DNA from 3 places in the Sphingomonas sp. 4RDLI-65 genome. Region 3 is predicted to be linked to each of the others. Evidence: riboswitches for the same ligand, from Rfam matches in the RefSeq annotation. Region 3 holds a riboswitch; each other region holds the start of a gene.
What was found. A riboswitch is a leader RNA that binds a small molecule or an ion and turns the genes downstream of it on or off. The one in region 3 is predicted to bind cobalamin.

Region 1: linked by a shared signal. The riboswitch ahead of VH567_RS10100 (DUF1636 domain-containing protein) and the one ahead of VH567_RS13745 (TonB-dependent receptor plug domain-containing protein) in region 3 are both predicted to bind cobalamin.
Region 2: linked by a shared signal. The riboswitch ahead of cobW (cobalamin biosynthesis protein CobW) and the one ahead of VH567_RS13745 (TonB-dependent receptor plug domain-containing protein) in region 3 are both predicted to bind cobalamin.

The regions. Positions count from the first base shown of each region.
Region 1 is NZ_JBCEBT010000003.1:409,757-416,685, reverse strand. Features, by position in the region: gene cobS (adenosylcobinamide-GDP ribazoletransferase) at 1-219, opposite strand, end outside; gene VH567_RS10110 (histidine phosphatase family protein) at 216-773, opposite strand; gene cobT (nicotinate-nucleotide--dimethylbenzimidazole phosphoribosyltransferase) at 785-1,801, opposite strand; gene VH567_RS10100 (DUF1636 domain-containing protein) at 1,798-2,205, opposite strand; cobalamin riboswitch at 2,381-2,580, opposite strand; gene cobO (cob(I)yrinic acid a,c-diamide adenosyltransferase) at 2,645-3,250, opposite strand; gene VH567_RS10090 (NAD(P)/FAD-dependent oxidoreductase) at 3,305-4,921, shown strand; gene VH567_RS10085 (peptidylprolyl isomerase) at 5,122-5,793, opposite strand; gene VH567_RS10080 (UBP-type zinc finger domain-containing protein) at 6,046-6,351, opposite strand; gene VH567_RS10075 (FAD-dependent oxidoreductase) at 6,348-6,929, opposite strand, start outside.
Region 2 is NZ_JBCEBT010000001.1:233,019-239,947, forward strand. Features, by position in the region: gene cobN (cobaltochelatase subunit CobN) at 1-1,246, opposite strand, end outside; gene cobW (cobalamin biosynthesis protein CobW) at 1,253-2,302, opposite strand; cobalamin riboswitch at 2,403-2,618, opposite strand; gene VH567_RS00925 (HoxN/HupN/NixA family nickel/cobalt transporter) at 2,672-3,721, opposite strand; cobalamin riboswitch at 3,904-4,120, opposite strand; gene VH567_RS00930 (S9 family peptidase) at 4,182-6,290, opposite strand; gene VH567_RS00935 (prolyl oligopeptidase family serine peptidase) at 6,287-6,929, opposite strand, start outside.
Region 3 is NZ_JBCEBT010000006.1:33,307-40,235, forward strand. Features, by position in the region: gene VH567_RS13730 (ABC transporter ATP-binding protein) at 1-3, opposite strand, end outside; gene VH567_RS13735 (FecCD family ABC transporter permease) at 1-962, opposite strand, end outside; gene VH567_RS13740 (ABC transporter substrate-binding protein) at 1,120-1,920, opposite strand; gene VH567_RS13745 (TonB-dependent receptor plug domain-containing protein) at 1,917-3,815, opposite strand; cobalamin riboswitch at 3,930-4,144, opposite strand; gene VH567_RS13750 (TonB-dependent receptor) at 4,464-6,518, opposite strand; gene VH567_RS13755 (organic hydroperoxide resistance protein) at 6,906-6,929, opposite strand, start outside.

The DNA.
Region 1 (6,929 bases), on a different contig from region 3:
CGCGCCGGTCACCGCGGTCCACGCCAGCAGCGCGGCACATGCCCCGGTCCACGGATCGACCAGGGCGCCGAGCCACCCCGCCGCGGCCACCAGCACGCCGATCGTTAGGCCGACGATGGGATAGAACCGGATCGCCTCGGCAAAGCCCTGCGGCGCCATCGTCACGCGTGGCATCGGCAGCCGGGTCAGGAAACCGAACGCGACGACCAGCCGCTTCATGTCGACACTCCGACAATCTGAACGGTGCGCGCTTCTCCCGGCCAGATGCGCAGCGACACCAGCGCGGCATAGGGGAGATGGAACGCCCAGAGCTGTCGCTGGTCGAACCCGCACAGTTCGGCGAGTGCCGCCCGGATGGCACCGCCATGCGTCACGACCAAGGTCGGGACCGGAGCCATGGTCGCCAGCGCTTGCGCCACACGGGTCTGCAAGATCGACCAGCGCTCACCCTGCGGCGGCGGCGCGGCGTCCGGGTCGTCGTAGAACCGCAGCAAAGCAGCCTGATCCACCGCGGCCGGGGGAAGCCCGTCCCAATCCCCGAAATCCAGTTCGCGCCACGACGGGTCGGATGTCGGGGACAGCCCAAGAGGAGCGGCGATGGCCGCCGCACAGTCCCGTGCTCGTATGAGATCGGACGATAGTATCCGAGCGAAGGTAAGACCGCGCGCGCGAGCGACGCATGCGGCAATCCCGCTCTCAGTCACCGGATCGTCGGTCCGCCCGAGCAGTCGCCCCTCGATCGCTGGCGCACCATGCCGCATCAGGTACAGCATGTGCGGCGCCGTCACGCGCCCGACACCCCGGCTTCCGCGAACGTCGCCATCCCGTCATGCGCCGCCAGCGCCGCCCTGACGAGCAACGTCGCGGTCGCCGCGCCGCTCCCCTCGCCCAGCCGCATCCCGAGCGACAGCAAGGGTTCAAGCCGCAACGCCTCGATCAGGCGCCCATGTCCAGGCTCGGCGGACACGTGCCCCGCGAGGCAGTGATCGAGGATATCCGGGCATGCCGCCGCAAGCGGTGCGATCGCCGCGCAACAGATGAAGCCATCGAGCATCACCGGCACGCCCGCGAGCCGGGCCGCGACCACGGCACCCGCGATCGCCGCCAGCTCCCGCCCGCCGAGCCGGCGCAGCGTCTCGAACGGGGTAGCGAGCCTGTCCTGATGGAGTGCGACCCCGGCCTCGACCGTCGCGATCTTGCGCAAGATCCCCTCGTCATCGACTCCGGTACCCGGCCCGACCCAGTCACGCGCCGGTCCGCCGAAGCTCGCGGTGCACAGCGCGGCAGCGCTGGTCGAATTGCCGATGCCCATCTCGCCCAACACTACGAGATCGGGCAAATCGTCGGTAACCGCCGCCGCGCCGGCATTGATTGCCGCCAGACAGTCGTCCTCGGACATCGCCGGCTCCACCGTGAAGTCCGCGGTCGGACGGTCCAGATCGAGCGCGACGACGCTCAATCCAAGCCCCGCTGCGGTCGACAGTGCGTTGATCGCAGCGCCGCCATTCTCAAAATTCGCGACCATCTGTGCGGTCACCGATGCCGGAAACGCACTGACGCCGCGTGCGACGATCCCGTGGTTGCCCGCAAAGATGATCGCGCGCCCACGATCGAGCCGCGGCCGCTCGCGCCCCTGCCAGCCTGCCATGAACACCGCGATATCCTCCAGCCGCCCCAGCGAACCGGGCGGCTTGGTCAGCACGCCCTGCCGCGCGACTGCGGCTGCGCGCGCCGCCGCATCGGCCTGAGGAAGATTGCGCAGCGCCGCCAGGAAGGCGGCGGGCGACGCGAATCCGCTCATTCGACCACGAACCCCTCTGGCGGGGTCCGGGTGATGAAATGGCCCTTCACGCCTTGCGGCCATTGCTTGAACGGTACCTGCCCGAACGCGCTTTCGCCATAGAGCCGCGCATAATCGAGGATGGCGCGGGCGGAGTCTTCGGTCGGCTCGAACCGGCCGAGCACGTATCCCACCTTGGCCGGCGCGCGGAGGTGGATGGTGCAGAAATCCTGGCACGCGAACAGGCACGGCATTTCCTGTACCGCGACCTCGGCATAGGCCGGATCGCCAGCCTGCACCGTGCGCAGCGCTTCGACCAGTCGCGCGCCGCCGCGCTTGCCGTCCGCATCGTTGCGGACCTCAGCGGAATGCCGACACGTGTTGCACGCGACGACTGCAACGCGGTTTTCGACCGGTTTCAGCATGTCCGCCCTCGCACGGACGCAAAACGAAATATCTTTGCCATGAAAACCCCTTCGGACAGTCGATTCCGCACCGCGCGATAGGGCAGGAGGCGCAGGCCTCCGGCTCTCGCGCGCGACGCGAAGCGATGTCGTCGCTCGGGGTGTTACCCGTCCGTTCGGCGCACCCTGGCCGGACGAAAGACGACCGCGACGGGCAGGTCTCCTGGCTCGCGGGTCGACGCCGGTCTGTGCCGCCTTCTCGGAACTCGCGTCCCAATGGCGTGTGGCACGGTGACTCGCCGCTTACAGTTGCAGGGGCAGCCGGGGTTCACCCGTTCCCATTTTCATTTCCCTGAGCGTTGCCGCCTCGGGAAAACCTGTCGCGGGAGGAGCGATAGGCGTACGATCGACGGTAGACAAGCAGCCTCTAATCCTCCCCTGACAGGGGAGGATCAAGACGTCAGAACTCCACCCCCGCCTGCGCCTTCACCCCCGACCGGAACGGATGCTTCACTTGCGTCATCTCCGTCACCAGGTCCGCCATCTCGATCAGTGCATCCGGCGCGTTGCGCCCGGTTATGACGACATGCGTCATCTCAGGCTTAGCCGCCAGCACCGCCAGCACCTCGTCGACCGGCAGATACTCATACCGCAACACGATGTTCAGCTCGTCGGCCACCACCATCGCATAGGACGGATCGGCGATCATCCGCTTCACCTCGTCCCACGCCTCGCGCGCCACTGCGATGTCGCGCGCACGATCCTGCGTGTCCCACGTGAAGCCCTCCCCCATCGGCTTGAACTCGCACAGGTCCGGGAACGCATCGAACACCGCCTTCTCGCCGGTCGCCATCGCGCCCTTGACGAACTGCACCACGCCGACCTTGCGCCCATGCCCGATCATCCGCACCGCCATGCCGAACGCGGCGGTCGACTTGCCCTTGCCCTTGCCGGTGTGGACGATGATCAAGCCCTTCTCGATCGTCTTGCTCGCGACGATCTTGTCGTGGACCTCCTTGCGCCTGGCACTCTTGGCATTCTGCTCGTCGTCGGTCCGCATGATCATGTCCTCTCGTCCTCCCGATGGCGGATCGCGCCGCGCGGCGCTAGAGCGTCCCCCATGCTCCGCATCACCGACCTCAAGCTCCCGCTCAACCACGCCGACGAAGCGCTCCCCGCCGCGATCCGCGATCGCCTGCGCGTCACACCGCGCGACCTGATCCGCTACACCGTGGCGCGACGCGCGCACGATGCCCGCGACAAGATGGACATCCAGCTCGTCTATTCGGTCGACGTCACGCTCAAGAACGAGGACACGGTGCTCCAGCGCTTCCGCAAGGACCGCCACGTCCAGCGCACCCCGGACACGGGCTATCGCTTCGTCACCAAGGGCGGCGCGAGCTATACCGGCCCGCGTCCCGTGGTCGTCGGCGCAGGCCCGTGCGGGCTGTTCGCGGGCCTGATCCTCGCGCAGATGGGGTTCCGCCCGATCATCCTCGACCGCGGCAAAGTCGTCCGCGAGCGCACCAAGGACACGTGGGGCCTCTGGCGCAAGAGCGTCCTCAACCCCGAATCGAACGTCCAGTTCGGCGAGGGCGGTGCCGGCACCTTCTCCGACGGCAAGCTCTGGAGCCAGATCAAGGACCCGCGCCATCTCGGCCGGAAAGTCCTGACCGAGTTCGTGAAAGCCGGCGCACCGCCCGAAATCCTGACGGAAGCACATCCGCACATCGGTACCTTCCGCCTCGTCACGATGGTCGAAAGCATGCGCGAGACGATCGAGGCGCTGGGTGGCGAATACCGCTTCTCGACCCGCGTCGACGGTCTCGACATCGTCGAGGAGGCGGGCACGCGCCAGCTCCGCGGGCTCCACCTGAGCACCGGCGACTATCTCGAAGCCAACCACGTCGTCTTCGCGGTCGGGCACAGCGCGCGCGACACGTTCGAGATGCTCCATGCCAAGGGCGTCCACGTCGAGGCCAAGCCCTTCTCGATCGGCGTCCGCATCGAGCATCCGCAGTCTTGGATCGACGAAGCCCGGTTCGGCCCCTGCGCGGGCCACCCCGATCTCGGCGCGGCGGCATACAGCCTGTCGCACCACTGCAAGAACGGGCGGACGGTCTACAGCTTCTGCATGTGCCCCGGCGGCACCGTCGTCGCCGCGACCTCCGAAGAGGGCCGCGTCGCGACCAACGGCATGAGCCAATATTCGCGCAACGAACGCAACGCGAACTCTGGCATCGTCATCGGCATCGATCCCGAGCGCGACTATCCCGGCCACCCGCTCGCCGGGATCGAACTCCAACGCCACTGGGAATCGCGCGCCTATGTCGCCGGCGGCTCGAACTACAAGGCGCCCGCGCAACGCATCGGCGACCTGCTCGCGAGCCGCGCCTCGACCGCGCTCGGCTCGGTGATCCCGTCGTACAAGCCGGGCGTACATATGACCGACCTGTCGGAGTGCCTGCCCGAGTTCGCGATTACGGCCTTGCGCGAGGCGTTGCCTGCGTTCGGCCGCGAGATTCCCGGCTACGACCACCCCGACGCCGTCCTGACAGGGGTCGAGACGCGAACCTCTTCGCCAGTGAGGATCACGCGCGGGGACGACTTCGTGAGCCTCAACACCCCCGGCCTGTTCCCGGCGGGCGAAGGTGCCGGCTATGCGGGGGGAATCCTCTCCGCGGCGGTCGACGGGATAAAGGTCGCCGAGGCCGTCGCGCTCAGCCTGACTGCATGACTGACGGGACTAACTTCCAGAATACCTCCCCGGCGGAGGCCAGGGCCCAATTGGGGGACGTCACTCACAGGGGACTACCCTACGTTACTGGGGCCGTCCCAATTGGGCCCGGCCTTCGCCGGGGTGGTCCGGGTGTTCGGTGGGCAGACGCGCGACCCAATTGGCGGTGAGCAAAGAAGCCATCCGCTAGCGTCGAAACTTCACTTCACCCAATCAGGCCGCGTCTTGATCAGCCACGCCCGCGGCAACCCCGTCGGCTTAGCCACGCCGTCGAGCCGCCGCGCACTCACCAGCGCCACGCGCTTCAGGATCATCTGGTCCTTGAACGCATCCATCCCGCCGCCGGTCGGCTTGGCGAGGATGCGCTTCACCACGTCCATCCCCGCAACGACGTGACCGAACGCCGCATACCCCGGATAGCCCGCCCGCGCGTCCATCGCCGGCGCAGGCCCGACGGTGATGAAGAAATTGCCGCCCGCCGACGCCGGGTTCATGCCCCGCGCCATCGAGATCGTCGCGGCGCCGTGCTTGATCCCGGTCATCGCGGTCGTTTCGAGCGGGAACGGCGGCAGGATGCGGCGCGCATCGGTGCGGATTCCCGCCTGGATGAAGCCGAGCTTCGGCGCCGATTTCTGCCGGCTCGCGCGGTAGAAGTCGGTCCCGTCGAACCGCCCGTCATCGACATATGCGAGGAAGTTCGCGGTGGTCTTCGGCGCATGGCGCGTGTCGAGCGCGAGCAGGATCGGTCCCTCCGAGGTCACGAGGCGGACGCGGACGATCCCCGGTTTCGGTCCTGCGCGGTTCGCCTGCTGTGCAGATCCCGCCGTGGCGAGCGCCGCAATGGCGAACAGCCCCATCATGATACGCCGCATCGTAGGTCACTCACGCTTTTACCGATGGAGGTCGGCTAGCGGTCGGGGTGCGGCGACGCAAGCGAGGGTGACCGAGTGTGGTTGATCGAAAGTACTTGCCACCCGGCGCTACACCACCCCGGCGAAGGCCGGGGCCCAATTGGGGGACGGTAATGTCGAAGGACCGTCTGCCGTTACTCCCGCCTTGCCAATTGGGCCCCGGCCTTCGCCGGGGTGGTATTGAACGATCAAGTCTGTTCGAACGCCTTCCCCTCAAACATAGCGCGGGATCGGACCCCATTGCGGTGTCTGGTCGGGCAAATCGACCATCGTCTCGTCGACGAAGCACCAGCCCCAGCCTTCGGGCGGGTCGTAGCCCTCGATGATCGGATGCCGCGTCGCCTGAAAATGCGCAGTCGCGTGGCGGTGCGGGGAATCGTCGCAGCAGCCAACATGCCCGCAGGTCCGGCACAGTCGTAGATGCACCCATTGGCTCCCCATCCGCAGGCAGTCTTCGCACCCTTTCGCACTCGGCTCGACCGCCGCGATCGTGTCCATATGCGTGCATCCGTAGCTCATCGTCCGCTCCGTTCCGCGGCGTCGGCCAAGGCCATATGGACCTGCGCGACCACCGCCGCGCCCTCGCCGACCGCCGCCGCGACTCGCTTGGTCGAGCCCGCACGGACGTCGCCGATCGCAAACACCCGCGCGCGGCTCGTCTGCAACGGCAGGGCCGCCATGCCGGTGATGATAAAGCCCTTGTCGTCGGTATCGACGCAGCCCTGCAACCAGCCGGCATTCGGATCGGCGCCGATGAACAGGAACAGATGGCGCACTTCGCACCGGCTGGTCGATCCGTCGATGCGATTGCGGAACGTCGCCGCGGTCAGCCCGGTCGCCCGCTCGCCCTCCAGCCCGACGATCTCGCTCCCGACATGCAGAGTCACGTTGGCCAGCGCGGCGATCCGGTCGATCAGGTATTTCGACATCGTCGCTGCTAGATCGCGTCGGACGATCAGGTGCAGCTGCTTCACGCGCGGCGCGAGGAACACCACCGCCTGCCCCGCCGAATTGCCGCCGCCGACCAGCGCCACTTCCTCGCCCTCGCACAACCGCGCCTCGATCGGCGACGCCCAATAGGAGACGCCCGCCCCCTC
Region 2 (6,929 bases), on a different contig from region 3:
CTTCGGTTAGGTCGGCGAGGATTGCTTGCGTGGAGGCGATCGCGTCCAGGCCGACGGCGTGCGCCATCTGGTATGCCTTGCCTGGGTAGGTTGAGAGGACGATCGCCAGGCGGTGGTCGGCGACGGGTTTGCTGGCGAGTTTCGTCCAGGATTCAATGCGCGCGGCGATGGCGTTGATGCGTGCCGGGTCAGCGCGGTGTTCGCGGCGGGTATATTCTAGGTCGCCGTCTCTGGTCGCGGCTTCCTTGAAGCTGGCGACGCCGACGAAGAGGCGGCCGTCCACTTCGGGAAGGACGACGTGCATGGCGAGGTCGGCGGGCGAGAGGCCGCGGGTGGCGCCGGCCCAAGCTGCGCGGTCGGACGTGGCTAGCGCGATCTGGAAGACGGGGACGTCGGCGCCGTCGAGCGGCGTGGTGTCGGTGGCGCCGCGGGCGGAGAACGCGGTGGCGTTGACGATCGCGGCGGGCTTCAGGGCTGTGACCCAGCGAGATAGCCAGCCGGCTGCGTCGGGGGCTTTGAGCGAGGGCGCGAAGAGGGCGATGACGTCGAAACCTCGCGCGGTCAGTTCGGCGTGGAGCGCTTCGATCGGGTTGAGGTCTGCGGCGGTCAGGTAGGAGCGGTAGAAGACGACCAGCACGCGGGGGCGGTGCGCGTTGAGCGCGAACGCGGCGGGGCACGTTACGCCGTCGTGCGGTTGCCAGCCGCCGACGTCGGCGATCGCGCGGACTCCGCTGACCGGGCCGGCGTAGCAACCGGCGGCCAGCGCGAACTGGGCCAGTGCCGCTTGCGCCGCGACCGCGCCGCCGGTGTCGCAGAGATGCGCCAAGCGGCGCAGCGTCGACAGCGGGATCGTCGAGGCGGCGTCGAGGCGCGTGTCGATGCGGCCGTCTGCTGCGAGGACGGCGAGCGCTATGCCCTTCTCCCACGCGAGGTTCTCAACCTGTTGCAGGCCGTAGCTCCAGTAGGAGCGGCCGCCGATCAGCCGGATCAGGATGCCCTTGGCGCCGGCCAGCGTTTGCTCGACATAGGTGTCGACCGAGAGCGGGTGCTGGAGTGCGGTCAGGTTCGCGAGACGCAGCGACGGGAGGCGGCTTCCGGCCGCATCCGCACGTCTCCAGCCCGCGGCGAACGCGCCGAGGTCGCCGTCGGAGAAGGACAGGACGACGAGATCCGCGGGGGATTGGGCGAGGTCCTGCGGGACCGCGCTTTCCTCCAGCCCGTGGGTCTCGCGGAAGACGACGTGCATCGGGGCTCAGGCGTCCAGCGCGGCCTTGATGCGGGCCTCGTCGATGCGGTCGTGCTCGGCGATGACCACGAGTTGCGTGCGGCGGGGTTCGCCTGCGCGCCAGAGGCGATCATATTGCGTGCGGACGCGCGCGCCGACCGCCTGGACGAGCAGGCGCATCGGCTTGCCAGTGACGGCGGCGTACCCTTTCACGCGGAGGATGTCGGCGCTGCGGGCGAGCGCTTCGATCTTCGCGGTGAGGGCGGCGGGGTCGGCGATCTCGCCCAACTCGACGACGACGCTGTCGAAATCGTCATGCTCGTGATCGTCCTCGCCGTCGTGATGCGAGGGGCGACTGGCGATGTCGTCCTCGGCGGCGGCGTTGAGGCCCAGGATCACGCGGGGATCGATGATGCCGTCGGTGAGGTCGATGACCGGGAGGGGACGTGCGGACTCGGCGGCGATGACGGCGCGCGCCTTGGCGACGCCTTCGGGACCGGCGAGATCGACCTTCGTCAGGAGCACGAGATCGGCGCAGGCGAGCTGGTCCTCGAACACCTCCGACAAAGGCGTCTCGTGATCAACGCTGGGGTCAGCGGCGCGCTGGGCGTCGAGCGCGGCGACGTCTGGGGCGAAACGCCCGGCGGCGACTGCCTCGGCATCGGCGAGCGCGATGACGCCGTCGACGGTGATGCGCGAGCGGATCGCGGGCCAGTCGAACGCCTTGAGCAATGGCTTGGGCAGCGCAAGGCCGGACGTCTCGATCAGGATGTGGTCGGGGCGCGGGTCGAGTGCGAGCAGTGTCTCGACGGTCGGGATGAAGTCGTCGGCGACGGTGCAGCAGATGCAGCCATTGGCGAGTTCGACGACGTTCTCGGCGGGGCAATCGGGGATCGCGCAGCCCTTGAGGATGTCGCCGTCGATGCCGAGCGTGCCGAATTCGTTGACGACGACCGCAAGACGGCGGCCGTTGGCGTTGCGGATCAGGTGGCTGATCAGCGTGGTCTTGCCGGCGCCCAGGAAGCCGGTGACGATGGTGACGGGGACCTTGGCCAGATTGGGCGAACGGTCGGACATTCTACTTCTCCTTCGAGCACACGCACGCGCGACCTTTCGGCCGCACGCGTTCGTCGCTCAGACGGAGAACCGTGCCGCGACCATCCCCTGGATCAAGGCAAGAGCGACCGTTACGCTGGCAGGTCTCCTGGCTCGCGGGTCGAGGCTCGACGTACGCCTTCCCAGGTTTGCACCCAGTGGCTGCCCTCCGAAACGAAGGACGTGTGCGTCTCGCTCACCGCTTACAGTTGCAGGGACAGCCGCGGCATTGCGAGGAAGCCTCCCGCACCGCATTCCCATTCAAGCCCTTTCGGGCACCGGCGCGATCTGTGAGGTTCGGTACAACCGAGCCTCGGGGGTGGGTTAGAGGACTTTCCGGCACGCCGCCAGCTATCCGTGCACGACTTCGATCTCGTCGAAGCGTTTCCAGCGGTAGATCGCGAAGCTCAGCACCCAGCAGAGGACGAACAGGCCGATGATCGCGAAGCCGAGGCCGTTGAAGTTCTCGCCGAGTGTCGACGCGGCGTCCCAGATGCCGCCGGTCAGGCCCAGCTTTGCGCCAAGCAGCGCGAGCGTCTCGATGCCGCCGATAGCGATCGCGACGATGGCGGAGATCAGCGTGATGGTGATGTTGTAGTAGAGCTTGCGGATCGGCTTCACGAACGCCCATTCGTACGCGCCGAGCATGACGACGCCGTCTGCCGTGTCGACCAGCGCCATGCCGGTCGCGAACAGCACCGGGAGCACGAGCACGACGCCGATCGAGAGACCGTCGGCAGCCTGGCTCGCGGAGAGGCCGAGGATCGCGACTTCGGTCGCGGTGTCGAACCCCAACCCGAACAGGAAGCCGAGCGGCGCCATGTGCCAGCTGCGCGTGACGAGCCGGAACATCGGGCGGAACAGCCGGGCAAGGAGCCCGCGGTTGCCGAGCAGCAGGTCGAGATCCTCCTCGACATAGGTCCCACCGCCGCGGACATGGCCGAAGGTGCGCCAGACCGAGCGGAAGATGATCAGGTTCATCGCCGCGATCGTGAACAGGAACACGGCCGAGATGACGGTCGCGATCACGCCGCCGACCTGCTTGAACGCCTCGAACTGCGACAATGCGCTGGCGGTCAGCGCGATCGCGACCGCCGCGATCAGCACGATCCCCGAATGGCCGATCGCGAACCAGAAGCCGACCGCGATCGGGCGCTGGCCGTCCTGCATGAGCTTGCGCGTCACGTTGTCGATCGCGGCGATGTGGTCCGCGTCGACTGCGTGGCGCAGGCCCAGCCCCCAAGCGAGCAGCGCGGTGCCCAGCATCAGCGGTTGCGCGTGGAACAGCGAGAACGCCCAGCCCCAGGCGGCGATATTGGCCGCGACCAGGCCTGCGAACAGCCAGCCGATGCGCTTGCGGGTCGAAACCCCCACCGGTCTTTCACGTGTTGTAGTCGTCATGCACAAACCCCGCAGCGTCCGACGAGGACCGGGGCCTGCCGCGAACGGCCGGGACATACGACGACCGGACGCCATGAGCGGCCGACGCACGACGCCGATGCGGCCCCCGCCACATGGTCGTCGCTCAGCCAGTGTCACGCAGGCGGCGTTCACCGTGCCTCGGCCACCCCCTGGACCGGGACAAGAGCGACCAGACGCCGGCAGGTCTCCTGGCTCACGGGTCGTTGCTCGATGCACGCCTTCCCAGGCTTTGCGGCCCAGTGGCTGCCCTCGCGGAGAGGGCTCGTGCGTCTCGCTCGCCGCTTACAGTTGCAGGGACAGCCGCGGCATAGGACGGCGAACCGTCCGCACCGCATTCCCAATCAAGCCCTTCCGGGCACCGACGCGATCACGGGAAACGGCTGGAAGCCGCATCCTGCGCGATCGGTACCCTGCTTTCGGTCGCGTGCCAACGGGCGTGCTATTTCGCGATGCCGAGTTGTTGCAGCATGAACGCCTGCCATTCCGAATTCTGACGATAGCGCTCGAAGCGCCCCGACTTGCCGCCATGGCCCGCCTCCATGTTGACGCGGAACAGCAGCGGGTTGGTGTCGGTCTTCAGTTCGCGGAGCTTGGCGACCCACTTGGTCGGTTCGTAATATTGCACCTGGCTGTCCCATAGCCCGGTGCCGACATACAGCGCCGGATACGCCTTCGCCTCGACGTTGTCGTATGGCGAATAGCTCAGCATGTAATCGTAGGACGCCTTCTGCGCGGGATTGCCCCATTCGTCGTACTCGAAGGTCGTCAGCGGGATCGACGCGTCGAGCATCGTCGTAACCACGTCGACGAACGGCACCTGCGCGATGATGAGCTTGTAGTCGGCCGGCGCCATGTTCGCGACGCCGCCCATCAGCAGCCCGCCCGCGCTGCCGCCCATCGCCGCGACGCGGTCCTTGGCGGCGTATTTCTGCGCGACGAGATAGCGGGTGACGTCGATGAAGTCGGTGAAGCTGTTCTTCTTGTTGAGCAGATGCCCGTCGTCATACCAGCCGCGCCCCATCTCCTGCCCGCCGCGGATATGCGCGATCGCATAGACCATTCCGCGGTCGAGCAGGCCGATCCGGCCGGGATCGACGGCGGGGTCGCTCGAAATGCCGTAGCTGCCATAGGCGTATTGGAAGAGCGGCGCGGTGCCGTCGCGCTTGGTGCCCTTGGCGTAGACCAGCGACACGGGAATCCGCGTGCCGTCTCTCGCGGGTGCCCAGACCCGTTCTGTTACGTATTTCGCGGGGTCGTAGCCCGGCACTGGCGCAACCTTCAATACACGGCGCTCGCCGGTCTTCGCGTTGACCTCATACGTGGTGGTAGGCGTGACGAGCGAGCCGTAGGTGTAGCGGACCCACGGCGTCGCAGTCTCCTCGTTGACGTCGAGCGACATGCGATAGGCGGGTTCGTCAGCGGTCACCGCGGTCGACTTGCCCGCATCGCTCAGCACCCGGATCATCCGGTTGCCGCCCTCGCGCTGGTCGATCGCAACGAACCCGTCGAACGGCTTGAACCCCTCGATGAAGACGGTGTCGCTGGCCGGCGTCAGGTCGCGCCACGCCGCAATGCCCTTGGCCAGATCGGCGTCGGCGACGGTGACGAGCTTGTAGTTCTTCGCGTCCTTGTTGGTGCGGATGATCCACCGATTGCCGATATGATCCGCGCTATAACGGAACTCGCGCGCCCGCGGTGCGACGATCGTGAAGCTGGTCGGTGCCACGGCGGGTGCGCAGCGTTGCTCGTCGCTGACCGTGCTACTCACGCCGATGCAGACGAACTTGTCGTCGGCGGTGCGTGAGACCTCCATCGAATAGGTGTCGTCCTTCTCCTCGTACAACAGCCGATCGCTCGCCACGGGCGTACCGAGGACATGCGCCTTCACGCGGTACCCCCGCAGCGTGACCGGGTCCTTCTCGACATAGAGCACCGTCTTGTTGTCGTCGGCCCAGACGACGTTGGGCTCGATGTTCGACACGGTGTCAGCGATCGTCGCGCCGGTCGCGAGGTCCTTCACCTTGAGCACATATTGGCGCCGCCCGACGGTATCCTCGGCCCAGGCGACGCGGGCGTTGTCGGGGCTCACCGCCCAGTCGCTCAGCGCGAAGAAGCTGTGGCCCTTCGCCATCGCCGGTTCGTCGAACAGCGTTTCGGCAGGCGCGGTGCGGCTGCCCTTGCGGCGTTCCAGGATCGGGTAATCCGCGCCGGTCTGGAACCGCGAGCCGTAATAATAGCCGTCCTTCGCATACGGGACCGAGCTGTCGTCCTGCTTGATATGCGAGACGGTCTCTTCGTACAGCTTGGCCTGGAGCGGCTTCAGCGAGGCAAGTTGCGCATCGGCATAGGCGTTCTCCGCGGCGAGATAGGCAAGCATCTCGGGGTTCTTCCGCGTATCGTCGCGCAGCCAGTAATAATCGTCCTCGCGCGCGCCGTTGGGCGACGTCACCTGGAACGGCTTCTTCGCCACGCGCGGAGGCTGGACCTGCGCGACAGCCGCCGTCGAGACCAGCGCCACGCCGGCCAGCATCATATACCGTATCGTCATCGTGCTGCTCCCTGTGTTTCTGCCGCCATTGCTGTGGCCGGCTTCCGGTATCGATCGAACCAGGCGATGATCGCCGACGCCTTTGCCGCCGATTGCGACGGGCGTGCGGCGAGGCCACCGTGGCTTGCGCCCGGCACCTTCACCAGCGCGGTCGGCACGCCGCGAATCTGGAGCGCTGCATAATATTGCTCGGATTCGCTCACCGGCGTCCGGTAATCGTCGCCACCGACCACCACCAGGGTCGGCGTCTTGACGTTGCCGACGATGCTCAGCGGCGAGCGATTCCAATAGCTCATCGGATCCTCCCACGGCAGCTTGGTGAACCAATAGCGCGAGGTGAACAGCGTGTTGTCCATCGTCAGCGCCTCGCTGATCCAGTTGATCACCGGCTTCTGCGTCGCGGCGGCCTTGAACCGGTCGGTCTTGCCGATGATCCACGCGGTCAGCAGCCCGCCACCCGATCCGCCGGTCACGAACAGATTGTCGGGATCGGCCGTGCCCTCCGCGATCGCCGCGTCGACCGAGGCGATCAGGTCGTCGTAATCCGCGGCGGGATAGGTCTTGTCGATCAGGTTGGCGAACTCGGCTCCATAGGAGGTCGAGCCCCGCGGGTTAGTCCAGAGCACCGCATAGCCGGCC
Region 3 (6,929 bases):
CATGCGCGGCCCCGTTCCTTGACCAGCAACCCGAGAAAGAACGGCGCGCCGATCAAGGCCATCGCGACGCCGAGACGGACTTCGCCGGCGCCAGGGGCGAGGCGGACGAGGCTGTCGGCGGCGAGCACAAGCGCCGCGCCGCCTAGCGCCGAAGGCAGCAGCAAGGCGCTCGGGCGGTGGCCGAAGATCGGGCGCAGCAGATGCGGCACGACGAGGCCGACGAAGCCGATCACGCCTGTCACGGCGACGCCTGCACCCACTACGAGCCCGGTGCCGAGCACGACTAGCCACCGGACACGCCCCATCCGTATCCCCAGCGACCGCGCCGCCACCTCGCCGAGCGACAGCGCATCGAGCGAGCGGCCGGTGAGCATCAACAGGACGCCGCCGAGCAGCATCGGCGGCAGTGCGAGCTTTATGTCGGTCCAGCCGCGGTCGGTCAGCGCGCCCATGATCCAGTCGATCACCTCGGCGACCGCATAGGGATTCGGCGCGATCGAGATCAGGAACGCGGTCAGCGCGCCGGCGAGGCTGGCGAGTACGGTGCCGGCGAGGATGAAGGTGATCGCGCTCGGCGACCGCCATGTCAGCGCGGCGAGCAGCGCGACCGCGCCGCCTGCGCCGAGCATCGCGGCGACGAAGATCGCGGGTCCCGAACCGAGGCCGAAGATGATCGCAGCGACTGCGCCAAGTGCTGCGACCGACGATATGCCGACGACGGCGGGGTCGGCGAGCGGGTTGCGGAGATAGCCTTGCAGGACTGCTCCCGACAGCCCGAGTGTGGCGCCGAGCACGAGGCCGAGGACCGCGCGCGGCAGGCGGAGTTCGAGGATGATCCACCAGCGCGGGTCGCTCGAGAACCAGGCGTCGAGCGGCACCCAGACTTTGCCGCAGCCGAGCGACAGGCCGAACAGGAGGATGACCAGCAGGCCGAGCCCGATGAGTTTGGGCGTGCGGGTCATCAGAACGCCTCCTCGCTCATACCAAACACCGCCGCCACCCCGGCGAAGGCCGGGGCCCAATTGGGGGACGATCGTGACGGCGTGCAGCGCTCCATTATTTCCACCATTCCAATTGGGCCCCGGCCTTCGCCGGGGTGGTTTTGGTATGGGTGTCGCATCACAGCCTTGCCCTGATCGCGGCGAGGTGTTCGAGCGCGGGCGGAATGGTCGGGCCGCCGCAGTTGATCAGGACGCGGGGGAAGACGGCTTGCGGCGTACGCGGCAACAACCGACGGCGCAGCGCGGTGCCGCGGCTGGCGCGTTCGGGGGCGATCACGATCGCGGGGGGCTGCGTCACGATCGTCTCCGCCGAGAGCGTGCCGGTATGCGTCAAGCCGTAGCTCGCGGCGGCGTTGCGGAAGCCAACACGCGTCATCATCTCGTTCAGCAACGTGCTCCCCCCGGTTGCGAGATCGCCGCTGATATAGAGCAACGCGCTCGGCGACAGTCCATCCGTCCGACTCCAGCGCGCCACCGCGCGATCGATATCGGCGTTGATCCGCACGCCACCCGCGGGCGCACCGACCGCGTCGGCGATCTGCTTCACCTGTGCCTGGCTCTCCGCGATCGAGTCCGGGATACCGAGCAGCAGCGTCTTCAGCCCGGCCCGCGCGTAGGCCGCCTGGGTCGCCGGCGGCGTATACGTGCTGGCGATGACGAGATCGGGGTGGAGCGCGATCACCTCCTCGGCGGTCCCGGCGATTCCGCGAAACCGACGCGCGACGTCGAGCGGGATCGAGGTCGCGGACGGATCTTGCGAATAATGGCTGATCCCGGCGATCCGCGATGCGGGCAGGATCCGGACCAGCACCGAATCCACGCACGGATTGGTCGAGACGATCCCCCCGCCACCGCCCGCTCCGGGGGATTGCGCGCAGCCCCCGAGCAGGAGCGCGAGGAGGATCGGCCTTCGCCTCACTTCAGCCGCAACCGCACGCCGCCATACGCCGCGCGACCGTAATTGCCGTAGCCCGCGACCGTCTCGTACCGCGAGTCGGTGAGGTTATCGACGCGGCCGTACAGTGCGATCTGGTCGGTGATCGGCATTTCCGCGCGGACGCCCGCCAGCGCATAGCCGTCGAGCCGCACGGTGTTGGCGGCGTCGTCGAAGCTGTCGCCGACCATCGTCACGGTACCGCCGACCGACAGTCCGAACGCGAACCGGTAATCGGCGTCGACGCTCGCAGTCTGCTTGGGACGGCGCGCGAGATCGTTGCCGAAATCGCTACCGATCGTGCGGTTCTCGGTGTCGATATAGCTGTAGTTCGCGGTCAGCGTCAGCGCGTCGACCGGGCGCAAGGCCAAGGTGAACTCGACGCCGTCCGCCTCGGCGCGGGCAATGTTGTCGTAGACGCCGAACGGGCGGTCGACGCAGATCGAACCGGCGGTCGTCTGCTCTGCAGGGCTGCAATCGCGGAAGTCGATCTGGTTGCGCGTCCGGCGGTTGAAATAGGTCACGCCTGCGCGGACCCGGTTGGCGAGGAACGCCTGCTCGACACCGACGTCGAAGTTGCGCGCGGTCTCCGGATCGAGGCCGCGATTCCCGTAGTCGGAGAAGAGCTGGTACAACGTCGGCGCCTTGAAGCCTTCGCCGTAGCTCGCGCGGACGGTGGTGCCGGTGCGCAGCGCCAGCGCGGCGTTTGCGCCGAACGTCGTGTGGCTGCCGAAATCGTCGTGATCGTCGTTGCGGACGCCGCCGGTGATCGTGAGGATGTCGAGCGGCTTGACGATCAGCTGGCCGTAAACGCTGTTGATGCCGGTATCCGCGAAGGTGAAGCCGTCGTTGAAGCGGCTGTTCTCGCGCTCGACTCCGGCGACCACGCGGACCTGGTCGAACGGGCGGAAGTCGCCCTGGTATTCGTAGCGTTCGCTGCGGCCGCGGCCGATGAAGGTCGGATCGCTGCCGAAGCTCGGGTCGTAATTGTCGCGGTTGATGTCGGCGATCGTGAACGCGACGCGGTTGTTGATCCGACCGTCAGCGAAGTTCGCGTGCAGCCCGGCATAGCCGTAAGCCTCGCGCGTCTTCGAATATTCGGGCGTGTCGGCGAGCACGTAATCGGGGGCCGGGAAGCCGTCGATCTCGACGCGGCTGTCGGCGAAATAGCCGCGCAGGTCGAGGCCGATGCCTGGTGCGAACTCGACGCCCACCCGTCCGGTTGCGCCATATTGGCGATAGCCGTCGCGCTCGGTGCCGCTGGCGGCGGACGAGATGCCGTCGGTGCGCAGATAGCCGCCGGTCAGCGAGCCCGATACCGGCCCGGACTTACCCGACACGCCTGCGCTCGCGAACACGCTGTCGGCATAGCCATATTCGGCGTTGGCGCGAGCTTGCACGCCTTCGGTCGGTGCGGCGGTGATGATGTTGACGACGCCGCCGATCGCCTGGCTGCCCCACGGCACCGAGTTCGGGCCGCGCAACACCTCGATCCGCTCGACCGAGCTCGACAGCAGATTGCCGAAGTTGAAGCCACCGCCGGTCGACGACGGATCGTTGACGCGGACGCCGTCGATCACGACGAGCGTCTGGTCCGCCTCTGCACCGCGGATGCGGACGCTGGTCAGCGCGCCGACGGTGCCGTTGCGCGTGACGGTGACACCGGGCGTGGTCGCGAGCAGATCGGAGACGACAACGGTCTGGCGGCGCTCGATCTCGGCGCGGTCGATGACGGTGATGGCCTGGCCGATCTCGCTGGCGGGCTGTGCGACGCGGCTCGCAGTGACGACGAGTTCGGGAGCATCGGTATCGGGGATGGTCTGGGCATAAGCAGGCGCTGCGATCGCCGCGGCGCCGAGTAGAAGGAAGAACTTCGTCATGGGGTACGTCCTGGCAGAACCGCCCACGACCATTCGGGAGCGGCAGACGTCTCTCGCTCGAGGAAGCCCGGCTGAACCGGAGCACTCGTCCGCGCCGGAGCACCCGCCCGCGCAGTGGATCGACCGTGAAAGGCAGGTTTCCTGGCTTCCGGGTCGCCGCGCCCACCCCGCCTTCCCAGGTCGAAACCCAGTGGCATATCGGGGTGGCCGCTATCCGGTCACAGTTGCGGGTACAGCGCCGGTCTTGCGGATTTGGATCGTGACGACCCGGCCCGCGCACCGACTTCCCTTTTGATCCCGTCGCCGGGACCCTTCACGAGAGCGGCATTAGTCGCGCGTCGTGCACGGGTCAACGCGGGGAACGCTCTACAGTCGTTCCCGCCAAGGGGGTGCGCTGGGGTAAGCTGGCTCACCGTCCACAGCGCGACCCCGGCGGAGGCCGGGGCCCAGTTGGCAAGGTCACAGTAACGAAGGACCGCGCTTAGTTAGCGACGTTCCCCAACTGGGCCCCGGCCTCCGCCGGGGTGGTGGCGTGTTGGTCAGGACGTCGCTTTCCCTTCCTTGTTCTCCCGCGAAGGCGGGAGCCCAGACTGGATCCCCGCCTTCGCGGGGAAACACGCTGTCTTCGTTTCCCTCAATGGAGAAGTATCACCGAAGCCCGTACCGCAACCCCACCCAGATCGTCCGCGGCGTGGCCCGTTCGACTATGTTCGCGCCACTGATCCCCGCCTCGATGCGCTCGCCGAACAAATTCTCCCCGCGGACCTCGGCCACCAGCGACCGCATGATCGGCAGCGCGGCATACGCATCCAGCGTCGTCGCGGCCCCAAGCACCCGCGTATTCTGATCGTCGTCGAACTGCCGACCGATATGCCGCACGGTCAGCGACAGCGCCGCCGCATCGTGCCGCCAGTCGACCGTTCCCGACACCTGGTCACGCGGGGTCTGCGCCGGTTGCAAGCCGTCCAGAGCGGCGGTGATCCCCGAACCCTCGACCTTCGAGTTCGTGTGCGACCACGATGCTTGCACGCCCAGCGGACCCGGCCGATACGCCGCATCCAGTTCGAACCCATGCGCGCGGATCGCATCGAGATTCTGGCGGACGCGGTAGGTCGCGACCCCCGGCAGCACCTGCGGCGGGTTGGTCGTTGTGACGTTGGCGATCGCATCCTTCAGCCGGTTGTAGAAATAGGTCGCGGCAATGCTGACCCCCGGCGCAGGCGTCAGGGTGACGCCACCCTCGACCCCGGTCAGCCGCTCCGGCGATAGCAACGCGTTCGCCGCAGTCGCATCGTTGCCGACACGGAACGGCCGATACAGTTCGTTGAGTGTCGGCAGTCGCCAGCCCCGATACCCGGCAGCGCGCAGCGTAATCGCTTCGACCGGCTGATACGCCACGCCCGCCCGACCGGTCGTCTCGCTGCCATCGCGATCCGCATAGCGCAGATTGGTCAGCGCCGCCCCGCCGGCCAGCGGCCGTTCCGTCAGATAGCCGCCATCGATCGACCACCAGTCGACCCGTCCGCCAAGGCTGAAGGTGAAGTCGCCCGCCACGAGGCTCCCATCCGCGAAGACACCGGTCGTCGTGGTGCCGCCGCCAGCCTCGCGCCGCCGCGTCGGCGCCGCGTTGACGAACGTATAGAGTTCCTGCGTCTTGCCGCTCACGTCGCGGATATCCGCCCCCAGCCTCAGCGTGATGCTCTCGCCGAGCGGCGGCGCGATCTCGATCCGTCCGCCCAGCCCGGTGGCAGGCGTATTATACTGGTTCAACGACTGGATCGCGGTCGTCCGCGCGGCATTGATGCTGTTGAAGCTGCTCGCGAACGCCCGTGTCTGCAGATACGCCAGCGCCGAATACCCCCAACGCCCGCGCCCGATCAACCGGACGCTCGCATCCGCCCCCTCGCTCTTGTTGTCGGTAAAGTCGCTTCCCCGGTCGCGCCGATCGGTGAATGCGCTCGCATTCATCTGCAATTCGGTCTTCGCGCCGATCCCGACAACGGTCCGCAGCGCGCCCGACGCCTGCTCATACGGCGCGGCCCGATCGACGATCCCGCGGCTCTCCTCGACGGTCGGCGTAAAGCCATCCCCGCGCGCGTAAGCCCCCGACAAAGTCGCGAACCCCGACCCGCGTACCAGCGCCGCCGAGCCCTGCGCGTCGACCGAATCGCGGCTGCCATAAGCGACGCTGCCCTGGAACGGCGTCAGTTGATCGGGCGTCGCGCTCTCTAGTTCGACCGTCCCGGCCAGCGCGCCCGGTCCCTGATATCCACTGCCACCACCCCGCGTCACGCGGATGCGCCCGAGCCGCCCCGTCGCATAGGCCGGAAACGCGACCCAGCCGCCGAACGGGTCCGCCTGCGGCACGCCGTCGAAGATCAGCAGCGCGCGACTGGAGGCATTGCCGCCGATCCCGCGCAGCGAAATGCCCTGGCTGGTCGGGTTGGCGCTACGCGAGTCCGACCGCCGGAACTGCTGCAATCCGGCGACGTCGGCGAGCACGCTCTCCAGCCGATTGCTTGCATTCGCCTGGATCCGGTCACGCTCGATCGTGACGATATCATAGGCCCGATCGCCCGGCGCATCCGCCAACCCGCGCCCGGTGACGACGATCTCGGGCGCAGGCTCGGCAGATGGCGTGGCGGGCGGCGTGGCGGGCGATTGCGCCGAGACCGCGGTCGAGGACAAAAGGAGGGCGAGCATGGAGGCGGTTCGAATCATGCGCGGCGCATGCCAGCTTTCGCATTTTTTTCAAAAGCTTCGAATGGTCGGAATGCGACGTGTTGGGCGATGTCGTGAACGGGAAATAGGTCGTCGCGTCGTTGTCGCGCGCGGCGCGGCGCAACTGGCCGACCTTTGACGAGATGGCGAATTCGCCGCGTGCTTGCTGGCGAGCAAGCACCCGAAGTGGCGTTCGGCCAGGCCGAAATCGGTAGGCGGACGATAGCACCGTTGTACCATAGCGCGCGCCTCTCAGAGTCCTTCGAGGTGCTTAACTCTGAAACGAAGCAGTTCTTCCCGAACGCCAGAACGATGCCGACAGGCGGGGATGCCACCCCGCCCGCCGTCCATAGATCAGCCGCCTATCGATCAGGCAAGCGTCAGGCCGACATC